One region of the Streptomyces sp. NPDC032126 genome, then DNA from elsewhere that is predicted to be linked to it. Evidence: riboswitches for the same ligand, from Rfam matches in the RefSeq annotation. Region 1 holds a riboswitch; the other holds the start of a gene.
The links. Region 1 has a riboswitch for cyclic di-AMP ahead of ACZ5NW_RS29815 (transglycosylase family protein). Riboswitches for the same ligand answer to the same signal wherever they lie in the genome.

Region 1 (7,328 bases):
TTCACACCTGCGGGGACCTGACCGGAAATGCGCCCCACCCAGCACCTGTCCGCCCACGCGAAGATGACGCGCGTTCAACTCTGTGATCTTCACGTGATCTACGCGGCATGAACTTGTGACAAGTGATCGTATGCCGCTACGTTCACTCGTCAGTGTGACGGGCGGGCCGCGCCGGTTCATCGTGCCTGTCGTGCCCGTCGCGCGGTCAGGATTGTCGTGAGAAAGGCTTCCGCATGCTCTCCGGGAACGGTCGTCACCGTCGCCCCCGTCAGGCTCCGGCGCTCCTCGTCGCGGCCGGAGTGACCGGATCCGCCATCGCCATTCCGCTCCTCGGCGCCGCCGGTGCGAACGCGGCGGAGGGCACGGTCTGGGACAAGGTGGCCGAGTGCGAGACCGGCGGCTCCTGGAGCGCCACCGATACGGCCAAGGGCGAGTACGGCGGGCTGAGCCTCACTCAGGACGACTGGGAGCGGTACGGCGGCCTCGACTACGCGCCGAGCGCCGACCAGGCCAGCCGCAACCAGCAGATCGCCGTGGCGCAGAAGGTCCTCGCCGCCGAGGGGATCGGCGCGTGGGGCACCTGCGGGCTGACGTCCGGGCTCACCCAGGCCAATGGCGCGCTCGACGTGGACACCGGCGTGGCCGATGGTTCGTCCGACTCGTCCATTTCCTCCGGACTGTCCGATCTGTCCAAGGGTTCGTCCGGCAAGTCCGGTTCCTCCACTTCCTCCCCCTCGTCCGGTTCCTCGACCGGTGCCTCCACCGACCCGGCCGCCGGCGCGAACAGCGCGTCCCCCTCGCCCTCTTCGTCCGCCGCGACCGGCACCGCCGGTACGCCCGGAGCGTCCACCGGAAAGGGTGGCGCGCAGGCGCCGGACAGCTCGCCCACAGCGAGCCCGGAAGCGGAGAACTCGGACAAGTCGGGCCAGGAAGCGGGCTCTTGGAGCCTCGTGGACACCGGCGCCATCGGCACCGGCAAGCATCGCGGGGCCAGTGCCGACGAGAGCGCCGAGGCCGGCGCCCGCGCCCAGGAGGCGGCCGGCTCGTACACGGTGCGCGTCGGGGACACGCTCGCCTCCATCGCCGACTCCCTTGGCGTCAGCGGCGGATGGAATGCCCTCTATGAGCAGAACAAGGGCGTCATCGGTGCCGACCCCAGCGCCATCATGCCCGGTCAGACCCTGTCCGTCGCGGGCAAATAGGGCGGAAACACCGCGCGGAATCAGGGGAGTTAGCGTCCCACTTCACTCCGGAATGTCCGGTTTGGTGAAAGTGTGGGATGAGTCTCAGAAGCCCTGATCGTCTTTGAAATTCCGCGGAGCGCGTGTCTACGGTCGTGACCGCTCGGCAACCCGAGCCCCGGCTGCCGCAACGCCGAATCCTGCCAGCGGCCGCCCGGGAACAGTCGTCGCGTCAAGCGCCGTAGGCAGGAGCGGGGGACCCAAGGTAAGTGCCGGGCCCAGCAGTTCACGCTGGACCGGCTTGGGGTGAAGTCGCGCACCGCAGGGTGTGCGACCGGGCAACTCAACCGGCCCGAACCCGACAGCTCACCTCGCAGGCGTCGGTGAGGGGATCGATCCATGCTGTTTTCCGGCAAGGGCAAGCACCGTCGTCCGTCCAAGGCCACCCGCGCCATCGCCATCGCCGGCGTCACCACCGCCGCCGTCGCCGCCCCGCTGATGGCGGCCGGCAGCGCCTCCGCCGCCACGGCCTCCGAGTGGGACGCGGTCGCCCAGTGCGAGTCCGGTGGCAACTGGTCCATCAACACCGGCAACGGTTACTACGGCGGTCTGCAGTTCTCGGCCTCCACCTGGGCCGCGTACGGCGGCACCGCGTACGCCCCGCAGGCCAACCAGGCCACCAAGGCGCAGCAGATCGAGATCGCCGAGAAGGTCCTCGCCTCCCAGGGCAAGGGTGCCTGGCCGGTCTGCGGCACGGGCCTGTCGAGCGCCACGTACACCGGCGGCTCCGGCACCGCGTCGAACACCACGACCACCACCCGCTCGACCGAGCAGAGCGCCTCCCGCTCCACCGAGCGCCCGGCCGCCACGACCCCGAAGTCGAGCAAGACGGTCACCACGCCCACCGGCAAGAAGGTCAAGAAGGGCGACGGCGAGTACAAGGTCGTCAAGGGCGACACCCTCAGCACCATCGCCCAGAAGCACAAGGTCAAGGGTGGCTGGCAGCACCTGTTCAAGCTGAACAAGGACATCGTCCAGGACGCCGACCTCATCTACCCGGGCCAGCAGCTGCACCTGAAGTGACCCCCGGGTCCCGTCGGACCACACCGCCCTCAGGTCCGGGTCTTCCCCCGTGAGGACCCATGAGGGCGACCCCCCGTCCCCACGGGCTCCCCGCCCCGGTGCGTCTCCCCCCGTACGCACCGGGGCGGGGTTTCTCTTTGCCTGGTGGCCACTTTCCTTTGTGCCGGTCGACCACTCCCGTGTGCCTGTTGAGCACTCCCCCTTTGTTCCGGGCAGGAACAATGTGTACCGTCAGTGCGTCCACAGGGCGGTCGGTCGGCTGCCGACGCCCCTCGGGCGGTTAGGCTCTAGTCGCAAGGCCCTCGGGCCCCGCACTCTCTCAGCGTCACATCCCAGAAGGAGATGCTCGTGCCGTCCATCGACGTCGTCGTAGCCCGGGAAATCCTGGACTCCCGAGGCAACCCCACGGTCGAGGTCGAGGTCGGCCTCGACGACGGCAGCACGGGTCGTGCCGCCGTCCCGTCCGGCGCCTCCACCGGTGCCTTCGAGGCCATCGAGCTCCGCGACGGTGACCCGAACCGCTACCAGGGCAAGGGTGTCGAGAAGGCCGTCCTCGCCGTCATCGAGCAGATCGGCCCGGAGCTCGTCGGCTACGACGCCACCGAGCAGCGCCTGATCGACCAGGCCATGTTCGACCTGGACGCCACCGACAACAAGGGCTCGCTCGGCGCCAACGCCATCCTCGGCGTCTCCCTCGCCGTCGCCCACGCCGCCTCCGAGGCCAGCGACCTCCCGCTCTTCCGCTACCTGGGCGGCCCGAACGCGCACCTGCTGCCGGTGCCGATGATGAACATCCTGAACGGCGGCTCGCACGCCGACTCCAACGTGGACATCCAGGAGTTCATGATCGCCCCGATCGGCGCGGAGTCCTTCTCCGAGGCGCTGCGCTGGGGCACCGAGGTCTACCACACCCTCAAGAAGGTGCTGAAGGGCCGCGGCCTGTCCACCGGCCTCGGTGACGAGGGCGGCTTCGCCCCGAACCTCGGCTCCAACCGTGAGGCCCTCGACCTCATCCTCGAAGCGATCAAGGAAGCCGGCTACGCGCCCGGCGAGCAGATCGCCCTCGCGCTCGACGTCGCCGCCTCCGAGTTCTACAAGGACGGCAAGTACCTCTTCGAGGGCAAGGAGCGCTCCGCCGCCGAGATGACGGAGTACTACGAGGAGCTCGTCGCGGCCTACCCGCTCGTCTCCATCGAGGACCCGCTGTTCGAGGACGACTGGGCCGGCTGGAAGGTCATCACCGACAAGCTCGGCGACAAGGTCCAGCTGGTCGGCGACGACCTGTTCGTCACCAACCCGGAGCGCCTGGCCCGCGGCATCGAGGAGGGCACCGCCAACGCCCTGCTCGTGAAGGTGAACCAGATCGGCTCGCTCACCGAGACCCTGGACGCCGTCGAGCTGGCCCAGCGCAGCGGCTTCAAGTGCATGATGTCGCACCGCTCCGGCGAGACCGAGGACGTCACCATCGCCGACCTGGCCGTCGCCACCAACTGCGGCCAGATCAAGACCGGCGCCCCGGCCCGCTCCGAGCGCGTCGCCAAGTACAACCAGCTGCTGCGCATCGAGGAGATCCTCGACGACGCCGCGGTGTACGCCGGCCGCAGCGCGTTCCCGCGCTTCAAGGGCTGAGCCGTAGCCGTACAGGGCTGAGCCGTAGCCGCACAAAGAGGCGTCGTCCGTACGTCCCCGTACTCGGTCCCGTACCGTGTGCGGGGACGTACGCGCGTGTGAGAACGGGAGTGAGAGATGGCCGTCAAGGACCGGGACCGTTTCTCCACCGCGACCAGGATCCGGCTGCTCGGCGAGCAGACCGCGGCCCGTGTCTACCGCTCCCAGACCCGCCGGCAGGCCCGCCGCTCCCGGCTCACCGGCCGGGCCGCGCTGCTGGCGCTGGTGCTGTGCTCGCTGATCGTCGCCCTGGCCTACCCGATGCGCCAGTACGTCTCCCAGCGCGCCGAGATCGCCGATCTGCAACGGGAGCGGGAGCAGGCGCGGCAGCGGGTGGAGGACCTGCGCGACCTCAAGGCGCGCTGGCAGGACGACGCCTACGCCGAGCAGCAGATCCGGTTGCGGCTGCACTATGTGCTGCCGGGCGAGACGGGTTACGTCGTCATCGACCCCGAGGCGGCGAAGCAGGCCCGCGCCGACCTGGGGGCGGCCGACCGCCCCTGGTACTCCAACGTCTGGGACGGGGTCGACCAGTCCGACGCCTCCGACCGATGACCGATAGCAGAAAGACACCCTCAGGAACGATGGAAACGCCCCCGCCGACCACGCCCCGCACCGAGCCCACCGACGCCGACGTGGAGGCGTTCAAGCAGCAGCTCGGGCGGCCGCCGCGCGGGCTGCGCGCCATCGCCCACCGGTGCCCCTGCGGGCAGCCGGACGTCGTCGAGACCGCGCCGCGGCTGCCGGACGGCACCCCCTTCCCGACGCTGTACTACCTGACGTGCCCCAAGGCGAACTCCGCGATCGGCACGCTGGAGGCGAACGGCGTGATGAAGGAGATGACCGAGCGGCTGAAGACCGACCCGGAGCTGGCCGCCGGGTACCGGGCCGCGCACGAGGACTACATCCGGCGGCGGGACGAGATCGAGGAGCTGACGGGCTTCCCGAGCGCGGGCGGCATGCCCGACCGGGTCAAGTGCCTGCACGTCCTGGTCGCGCACTCGCTGGCCGCCGGGCCGGGCGTGAACCCCCTGGGCGACGAGGCGCTCGCGATGCTCCCCGAGTGGTGGGCCAAGGGCACCTGTGTGACGTCGGGCAAGGACGAGAAGGCCGAGAAGGACGAGAAGGCCGAGAAGGCCGAGAAGGACGGGGACGTGACGTCCGTGAAGGAGGACGAGAAGTGACCCGCGTCGCCGCCATCGACTGCGGCACCAACTCCATCCGGCTGCTCGTCGCCGACGCGGACCCCGCCACCGGGGAGCTCGTCGACCTGGACCGGCGCATGACGATCGTGCGGCTCGGACAGGGCGTCGACCGGACCGGCCGGCTCGCGCCCGAGGCGCTGGAGCGCACCTTCGCCGCCTGCCGTGAGTACGCGGCCGTCATCAAGGAGTACGGCGCCGAGCGGCTGCGCTTCGTCGCCACCTCCGCCTCCCGGGACGCCGAGAACCGCGACGAGTTCGTGCGCGGGGTGCTGGACATCCTGGGCGTCGAGCCCGAGGTCATCAGCGGCGACCAGGAGGCGGAGTTCTCCTTCACCGGGGCGACCAAGGAGCTCGCGGGCCGCGGGCACCTCACCCCGCCGTACCTCGTCGTGGACATCGGCGGCGGCTCCACCGAGTTCGTCGTCGGCGAGGAGCATGTGCGGGCGGCCCGGTCCGTGGACGTCGGCTGTGTGCGGATGACGGAGCGGCACCTGGTCGTGGACGGCGCCGTCACCGACCCGCCCTCCGCGGAGCAGATCGCGGCGATGCGCGCCGACATCGCGGCCGCGCTCGACCTCGCCGAGCGGAGCGTTCCGCTGCACGAGGCGCGCACCCTGGTGGGCCTCGCGGGGTCCGTCACGACCGTCTCGGCGATCGCCCAGGAGCTGCCGGCGTACGACTCCGCGGCGATCCACCACTCCCGGGTGTCCGTGGAGCGGGTCCGGGAGATCACCGAGTGGCTGCTGGGCTCCACGCACGCGGAGCGCGCGGCGATCGGCTCGATGCATCCGGGCCGGGTGGACGTGATCGCGGCGGGCGCGCTCGTCCTGCTGTCCGTCATGGAGCGGATCGGCGCCCGGGAGGTGGTCGTGAGCGAGCACGACATCCTCGACGGCATCGCGTGGTCGGTGGCGTAGGTCTCTTTTGTTACTGGCGGGTAGCACTCCGCTGAGCAGTACGGATAACGTTTGAGCTACTCCAGGGGGCCTTTCGGGGCCCCCTGATGACGTCCCGTCGGAAAACTTCGTGAAGTTCTTCACAAGGAAAAGGGCCCGCAGGAGGGCCGGAGAGGGGCCGGTTGGCCCTTCCGGGGGGTCAGCACCCGTATGAACGTGTTCAAAACAGGGCTACAGTGGCCTTGCGTGCAGGTGTCACGGAGGTGATCCGGGACCCCCTCACAGGGCCCGCCGAGGCCCGGAGAGGCAGCTCACGCGGCATTGACAACGGGTCGGACCGGACGCCGGTTCCCACCCCGCACCATGATCTGGATCACGCGGGTCGCGGAGGATAGCACACACCCTGTCGAAGCTTGTGAAGGGGCGCACGAGCCACCCCCCTGGGGCGGGTGGATACTCGATGGCATGAGCACCACGGAGCGTCCCAGGATCCTCGTAGTAGGCGGTGGGTACGTAGGCCTGTACGCAGCTCGGCGCATCCTCAAGAAGATGCGCTACGGCGAGGCGACCGTCACGGTCGTCGACCCCCGGTCGTACATGACCTACCAGCCCTTCCTCCCCGAAACCGCCGCCGGCAACATCTCCCCGCGCCACGTCGTCGTCCCGCTGCGGCGCGTGCTGCCCAAGGCGGAGGTCCTCACCGGTCGGGTCACCACCATCGACCAGGACCGCAAGGTCGCCACGATCGCCCCGCTGGTCGGCGAGGCGTACGAGCTGCCCTTCGACTACCTGGTGATCGCGCTCGGCGCGGTCTCCCGCACCTTCCCGATCCCCGGCCTCGCCGAGCAGGGCATCGGTATGAAGGGCATCGAGGAGGCCATCGGCCTGCGCAACCACGTGCTGGAGCAGCTCGACAAGGCCGACTCCACCACCGACGAGGAGATCCGCCGCAAGGCGCTCACCTTCGTCTTCATCGGCGGCGGCTTCGCCGGCGCGGAGACCATCGGTGAGGTCGAGGACCTGGCCCGCGACGCGGCCAAGTACTACAAGAACGTGTCCCGCGAGGACATGCGCTTCATCCTCGTCGACGCCGCCGACAAGATCCTTCCCGAGGTCGGCCCCAAGCTCGGCCAGTACGGCAAGGAGCACCTGGAGAGCCGCGGCGTGGAGATCTACCTCTCCACCTCGATGGAGTCCTGCGTCGACGGCCACGTGGTGCTGAAGAACGGCCTGGAGGTCGACTCCAACACCATCGTGTGGACCGCCGGCGTCAAGCCGAACCCGGTCCTGTCCCG
Region 2 (7,328 bases), on a different contig from region 1:
CGAGTTCCTGGAGGTTCTCGATGCGGGTCTCGTCCTGCGGGTCGGTGGAGGCCTGCAACTCGGCGAGATATCCGGTGCGTTCGAGGACGGCTTCGAGGACCGTGGCCGGTCCCGCGCCGGACTCGACGATCGTCCGCAGCTCCTCCATCAGCACGTTGAACCGCTTCACGGCGTTGGTGGAGCGGGCCGCCATGCCGTACGCCTCGTCGACGCGCTTGAGCGCCTGCGGGAAGCTGATCTTCTCCCGCTGGGAGAGGGCGTCGATCATCGCCTCGGCGCGCTCGCCGATGCCGCGCTTGGGCACGTTGAGGATGCGGCGCAGCGGGACGGAGTCCTCCGGGTTGGCGAGGACGCGCAGATAGGCCAGGACGTCCCGGACCTCCTTGCGCTCGTAGAACCGGACGCCGCCGACGACCTTGTACGGCAGGCCGACGCGGATGAAGACCTCTTCGAAGACACGCGACTGGGCGTTGGTGCGGTAGAAGACGGCGACATCGCCGGCCTTCGCCTCGCGCGCGTCCACCAGGCGGTCTATCTCGTCGGCGACGAACTGCGCCTCGTCGTGCTCGGTGTCGGCGACATAGCCGGTGATGCGCGCGCCCGCGCCCGCGTTGGTCCACAGGTTCTTGGGGCGGCGGGACTCGTTGCGCTCGATGACCGCGTTGGCGGCGGACAGGATGGTCTGCGTGGAGCGGTAGTTCTGCTCCAGCAGGATCGTCGTGGCGTCCGGGTAGTCCTCCTCGAACTGGAGGATGTTGCGGATGGTCGCGCCACGGAAGGCGTAGATCGACTGGTCGGCGTCGCCGACGACGCACAGCTCGGCGGGCGGGATGTCGTACTCGCTCGGCGGGACGTCGACGTCGTGCTCGCGCGTCCCGACCAGCTCGCGCACGAGCGCGTACTGGGCGTGGTTGGTGTCCTGGTACTCGTCGACGAGGACGTGCCGGAAGCGGCGGCGGTAGTGCTCGGCGACGTCCGGGAAGGCGCGCAGCAGGTTGACCGTCGTCATGATCAGGTCGTCGAAGTCGAGCGCGTTGGCCTCGCGCAGCCGTGACTGGTAGAGCGCGTACGCCTGGGCGAGGGTCTTCTCGAAGCCGTCCGTCGCCTGGGCGGCGAAGTCCTCCTCGTCGATCAGCTCGTTCTTCAGATTGCTGATCTTGGCGCTGAAGGACTTGGGCGGGAAGCGCTTGGGGTCGAGGTCCAGGTCGCGGCAGACCAGGGCCATCAGGCGCTTGGAGTCGGCGGCGTCGTAGATCGAGAAGGACGAGGTGAAGCCGAGCTTCTTGCTCTCGCGGCGCAGGATGCGCACGCACGCGCTGTGGAACGTCATGACCCACATCGCGTTCGCGCGCGGGCCGACGAGGTGCTCGACGCGCTCCTTCATCTCGCCGGCGGCCTTGTTGGTGAAGGTGATCGCGAGGATCTGGCCCGGGTGCACATCGCGCGCGGCGAGCAGATGGGCGATGCGGTGGGTGAGCACGCGCGTCTTGCCGGAGCCGGCGCCGGCGACGATGAGCAGCGGGGTGCCGGAGTGGACGACGGCGGCGCGCTGGTTGTCGTTGAGCCCCTCGACCAGGGCGGCGGCGTCCAGGGCCGGGCGCGGGGCGCCGTCGCGGTAGTAGGCGTCCCGGTCCGGGGGCACGTCGAACTTCCCGCCGAACAGATCGTCCGGAAGCGGCTCCGGAGCGTGATCGTCCTCGGGCGGCGGCGGGGGTTCCTCCTCGCGGCCGCGAGGGGCCTGGAGGTCCGCCAGGAAGCTGTCGTCAAAGAGGCTGCTCATCGCTCTCCGAGTCTAGGGGGCCCCACTGACAACCGGTGGCCGTCCCCCAAACCCGGCCGCCGCCACCCTGTGTGATGGCCGCGCCACGGGGCGCGCCGGCCCGGGCCCGGACATGCCAAGGTCACGAAAATGTATCGGGCATATCACCCATCAACCTTCACAGGGGCCACACCAGTTGGCTACCGTGCCGGGCGGGCCGTACGACACCCACCGGCGAACGTCGCCGGGCCGCACGGCCTCCGCCGAGTCCGGCGCGCCCCCTCGCGGCAGCCGGAGCCGGGGACCCACCGACCTTGGGGTGAATCGGCCCGCCTCCCGTCCCGGGACAGGCCGTAGGGCAAACCCTTCCAAACCTCCGCCCGAACCCGACAGCTAACTCGGTAGGCGGAACATTGGAAGGAGTCGCCTCCCTTGGCGTCGCAGCACCGCAAGCCGCGTTCGGCGGGCCCGCTCATGGCCGGCATACGCACCCCCGCTCTCGCCACCGCCGCGCTCACCTCCGTGGCCCTGCTCTCCCAGACGGCGAACGCCGCGCCCTCCGCCGACGGCAGGCCCAGCCTGGAGGAGGTCGAGAAGAAGGTCGACGATCTCTACCGGCAGGCGGAGACGGCCACGGAGAAGTACAACGCCGCCAAGGAGAAGACGACCAAGCAGCGCAAGCAGGTCGACACCCTGCTGGACGACGTCGCCCGGCGCACCCAGAAGCTCAACGAGGCGCGGGAGGAGCTGGGTTCCTTCGCGGCCGCCCAGTACCGCACCGGTGCCGCCGCGCCCGACACCGCGACCTTCCTGCTCGCGGACACCCCGCAGGACTACTTCGACCAGACGCAGCTGATGAGCCGGATGACCGACCGCCAGAAGGGCGCGGTCGACGACTTCGTCACCGAGCAGTCGGCGACGATGCAGAAGCGCCGGGAGGCCTCCGAGAGCCTCCGGACGCTCACCGACACCCAGAACGACCTCAAGACCGCCAAGGCCACCGTCCAGCAGAAGCTCAGCGACGCGCGCGAGCTGCTGGCGCGGCTGACGGCGGAGGAGAAGGCGCGGCTCGCGGCGATCGAGAAGCAGAAGCAGGAGGAGGCCGCCCGCAAGGCCGCGGAGCTGGCGCGGCAGCAGGCGGCGGAGGCGGCCGCGCAGCAGCAGACCACCGCGCCGCCGTCCGGCACATCGACCACCTCCCCCGGCTCGTCCACCGCCCCATCGGACTCGTCGTACGCCACGAAGGCCGACAAGGCGATCGCGTTCGCCCGCGCGCAGATCGGCAAGCCGTACGTCTGGGGCGCCACCGGCCCCGACTCCTACGACTGCTCCGGCCTCACCCAGGCCGCCTGGAAGGCCGCCGGCGTCGACCTCCCGCGCGTGACGTACGACCAGGTCAACGCCGGCACCACGGTTCCCCTCTCCCAGGCCCTCCCCGGCGACCTGGTCTTCTTCTACGACGACGTCAGCCACGTGGGCCTCTACATCGGCAACGGCATGATGATCCACGCCCCGAAGCCCGGCGCCTACGTCCGCGAGGAGTCGATCTACTACGACGGCGCGTCGACGATCCACAGCGTGGTGAGACCGGCCTAGGCGGTATCCGCGCTCCCGCGCGCCCTCCCCACCTCACGCCCCCGCCTGCACCCGCGCGTATTTCCACGGCGGTGTGCGCGTGGCCCCGGTCGTCGGGGGCGCGAGGTCCTTAGCATCGGCGCATGGCCGGGACCTCACCTCTTCGCGTCTGGTGGGCGCAGCGGACGCCGGCGGCGGGGGCCGCTGTCATGGCGACCGGGATCGTGTCCGTCGGGCTGCTCCTGACCGATCACGACGTGCTGTCCCGCGTCGCCCTGGTGCTGGCGTCGGTCGCGTGGGTCGCGCTGGCCGGGGACTTCGTCGTACGGCTGGTGCGGCACCGGGAACAGTGGAAGGCCGAGGCGGGAACGCCGGGCGCGCTCACGGCCGTGGCGGCGACGACCGTCCTCGGGACGCGTTTCTCCCTGGCGGGGCGGCAGACGCTCGCCGATGTGATGCTGGAGATCGCGGCGCTGCTCTGGGCGGTGCTGCTCGTGGACGTCGTACGGCACTGGCGGGGCCGGATGTCCGGCGCGGTGTTCCTGGGCTGTGTGGCCACGCAGGGCCTCGCCGTACTGGGCGCGACGCTGGCGCGCGCCGAGGCGGTGGCCTGGCTCGCGCACGCGTCGCTCGTCGTGTTCTGGCTCGGCCTCGTCCTCTACGGCGTCGCGCTCGCCCACTTCGACCCGCGGCAGCTCTCCGTCGGCGCCGGGGACCAGTGGGTGGCGGGCGGGGCCCTGGCCGTCTCGGCGCTCGCGGGGGCCAAGCTGCTCGCCGCCGACGACCACCTCTACCTCTGGAGCGACGACGACAGCGGCGTCCTGCGGGTGATGACCATCGCCCTGCTGGTGCTCGCCCTCGCCTGGTACGCCGTACTGCTGTTCTGCGAGGCCCGGTGGCCGCGGCCGCGCTACGACGTGCGCCGCTGGTCGACGGTGTTCCCGATGGGCATGACGGCGACGGCGACGCTGTCGGTCGCCACCGCCGCAGACCTGCCGTGGCTGAGGGGGCCGGGTCAGGTGCTGCTGTGGATCGCGGTGGCGGTCTGGCTGGCCGTCGCCGCCGGCGCGGTCGGCTCGGCGCGGGCGCAGATCAGGTCCACAGCACCGCGATGAAGATGTTCGCCGTGGTCAGCAGCCCGACCAGGCCGAACAGGCTCTTGTCGACCTTCTCGTCGTCCCGCTTCACATAGACGAGACCGAGGATCACGATGAGCAGCGCCAGCTTCACGCCGATCTTGATGGTGTTGACGTGATGGTCGTCCGCCTGGTTGAGGCCGACCAGGACCACGCCGGTGACCAGCATCGTCGCGGCGCCGTGCAGCATCGCGGGCACGAAGCGGGCGGTGCCCTGCCCCATCGCCTTCATCTGGGTGAGAAAGCCGCCGAGGAGCGCGGCGATGCCGATGATGTGCAGGCCGACGAAGAGATGGATGAGTACGTCCATGGGGCGCGATGCTAATCAGCCCGGCATGTGCCACCCGACACCGGCCCGTCGCATGTGCACGCACCCGCATATATGCACCCCATAGCAGCGCGCCCCTCCCGCCTGCCCCGCGTTTCCCACTTCGGTCAGCGCCCCACGCCAAGTCGACGCCTCAGAGGCCACACGTCGCTCACGTACGGTCATCACACCGCCCACTTGTGTCATTTCCGCACATCGCGTTATCCACCCGACACACCCGGGCCTAGCGTCCTCCCCCAGGTGACCGGCTCCCCACCGCCGCCCGGGCCAGGGGCGGCAGTCGGGCACCACCGCCGAAGAGGTCCGGCGGCGGCTCGCTCCCCCTGTGCGGGACGCCGCCGGACGCGTCAACCGTCCCCGCGGTCCGCACCGCTCGCGTCGCGGGACGCGGCGGTCGTACGAAAGGACGTGCAGTCCCACGTGGCAGCGCACCGTAAGTCCCGACAGCGCTCGCTCAGCGGCAATACGGCCCGCACCGCGGCCACCCTCGCCCTCGCGGGCGCGGCGACGGCCACCGCCTTCGACGGCATCGGCCACGCCGAGCCGGAACTGACGCCCGCCCAGGTGAAGGCGAAGGTGGACCAGCTGTACCAGGAGGCGGAGGTCGCCACCGAGAAGTACAACGGCGCGAAGGAGAAGGCGCGACAGGCTGAACAGCACCTCAAACAGCTGCGGGACGAGGCGGCCCGCAAGGAGGAGCGGCTCAACTCGGCGCGCGAGCAGCTCGGTTCGATGGCCGCCGCGCAGTACCGCGCCGGAGGGCTCGACCCCGCCGTGCAGCTGGCGCTCTCCGACGACCCCGACCGCTATCTCGACGGCGCCGCCTTCGCCGAACGCGCGGGCGACCGGCAGTCCGCCACCGTCACGCGCGTACGCAACGAGCTGCGCGAGATCGAGCAGCTGCGCGGCGCCGCCCGCATCGAGCTGGCCTCGCTCAAGGCCCGCCAGGCGGAGCTGCAACAGCACAAGAAGACGGTCACCGACAAGCTGGACACGGCCCGCGGGCTGCTGTCCCGGCTGACCGCCGAGGAGCGGGCCCGCGTCGGCGCCGACGGCACCGGCACCGGCGACCGCGCCTCCCGGGCCTCGGCGAGCGGCGCGCGCGAGAGCCTCGCGGCACCGGGTTCCGCCACCACTCAGGCCCCCAACTCCCGTACGGCGACGGCCATCGCGTACGCCTACTCCAAGATCGGCAGCCCCTACGTCTGGGGGGCGACCGGGCCGAACGCCTTCGACTGCTCCGGCCTCGTCCAGGCCGCCTACCGCTCCGCCGGCATCTCCCTGCCGCGCACCACCTACGCCCAGATCGACGCCGGACGCCGCGTCTCCCGCTCCGAACTCCTCCCCGGCGACCTGGTGTTCTTCTACTCCGGTATCAGTCACGTCGGCCTCTACATCGGCAACGGCATGATGATCCACGCCCCCAACCCCTCGTCCTCGGTCCGCGTGGCCCCGATCGACGAGATGCCCTTCGCGGGGGCCACGCGGGTGGTCTGAACCGGGCGGGACGCGGGTGGACGGCGGCCGCCGGGGGCGAGGGAGTGCTTCAAATGCCTTGGCCGACCCGGGCGTTCGCGCTCCCGTCCATGGCCTGGATCGGTCGGCACCCGACGACCGGCATGGGACGATCATGATCCAACGGAACGGTCGTCCCAGCGGCCGTCGCCCGCGCCGCCCCGCACCTCCCGCCTCGCCCACGAGAGAGTCCCGATGCCGCGCTCCACGCTGCCGCCTCCCCCGCCGCACATCCGCGCCTGGCCGGACCGGGCCGCGCTGCTCGCCGACCGGGCGCGGGCGCTGGAGGATCTGCGGTGGCGCAGCCTCGGCGTCCACCGCGCGCTCCTGCTCTGGCTGCTGGCGCTCGCGGCGATCATCGGCTGGGCGCTGCTCGTGCTGCCGCTTCAGCAGTTCGAGGAGCGGGACCCCACCGGCTTCCTCCTCGGTCCGGTCTTCGCCCTGCTCGGCCTCGCCGCACTCACCCCCTCCGTCGTCGCCGTCACGCTCGCCATCCGCCGCGACCACCAGGTGCGCCAACTCCTCGACGCCTGGCTGGCCCTGGACCGTCACCCGCAGACCGACGCCCGCCTGCGCTCCCCCGGCCTGAGCCTCTTCTGGCTGCTGTCCTCCTTCGTCGTCGGCGCGATCGGCCTGGGGGCGTCCTTCACCTCCGCCGCCGCCACGACCGGTGGGCGGGCGCCCCACGCCGACATCGCCCTCGGCGTGGGCACCGGCACCATCCTGTGGCTGACGGGCCTGATCGGCGCGGTCAACGCCGTCCGCCACTACCGCTGGGTCCTGCGAGCCCTGGGCCCGGCTCCGCTGCCGGAGCCCCGGTAGGTCAGACCAGCCGGCGGGCCGTCGCCCAGCGCGTCAGCTCGTGCCGGTTGGACAGCTGGAGCTTTCTCAGGACCGCCGAGACATGGGATTCGACCGTCTTGACGGAGATGTAGAGCTGCTTGGCGATCTCCTTGTACGCATAGCCCCGCGCGATGAGGCGGAGCACCTCCCGCTCGCGCTGGGTCAGGCGGTC

Region 2: it holds a riboswitch for cyclic di-AMP, as region 1 does, so the genes downstream of both, ACZ5NW_RS23895 (C40 family peptidase) here and ACZ5NW_RS29815 (transglycosylase family protein) in region 1, are expected to answer to the same signal.

Annotation. Positions count from the first base shown of each region.
Region 1 is NZ_JBVIMA010000009.1:86,879-94,206, reverse strand. It holds gene ACZ5NW_RS29825 (cytochrome P450 family protein) at 1-21, shown strand, start outside; gene ACZ5NW_RS29820 (LysM peptidoglycan-binding domain-containing protein) at 234-1,202, shown strand; cyclic di-AMP (ydaO/yuaA leader) riboswitch at 1,409-1,576, shown strand; gene ACZ5NW_RS29815 (transglycosylase family protein) at 1,581-2,264, shown strand; gene eno (phosphopyruvate hydratase) at 2,607-3,893, shown strand; gene ACZ5NW_RS29805 (FtsB family cell division protein) at 4,011-4,487, shown strand; gene ACZ5NW_RS29800 (DUF501 domain-containing protein) at 4,517-5,116, shown strand; gene ACZ5NW_RS29795 (Ppx/GppA phosphatase family protein) at 5,113-6,054, shown strand; gene ACZ5NW_RS29790 (NAD(P)/FAD-dependent oxidoreductase) at 6,499-7,328, shown strand, end outside.
Region 2 is NZ_JBVIMA010000006.1:323,408-330,735, reverse strand. It holds gene pcrA (DNA helicase PcrA) at 1-1,780, opposite strand, end outside; cyclic di-AMP (ydaO/yuaA leader) riboswitch at 2,011-2,183, shown strand; gene ACZ5NW_RS23895 (C40 family peptidase) at 2,234-3,355, shown strand; gene ACZ5NW_RS23890 (tellurite resistance/C4-dicarboxylate transporter family protein) at 3,478-4,449, shown strand; gene ACZ5NW_RS23885 (hypothetical protein) at 4,427-4,780, opposite strand; gene ACZ5NW_RS23880 (C40 family peptidase) at 5,219-6,295, shown strand; gene ACZ5NW_RS23875 (hypothetical protein) at 6,509-7,135, shown strand; gene ACZ5NW_RS23870 (LuxR C-terminal-related transcriptional regulator) at 7,137-7,328, opposite strand, start outside.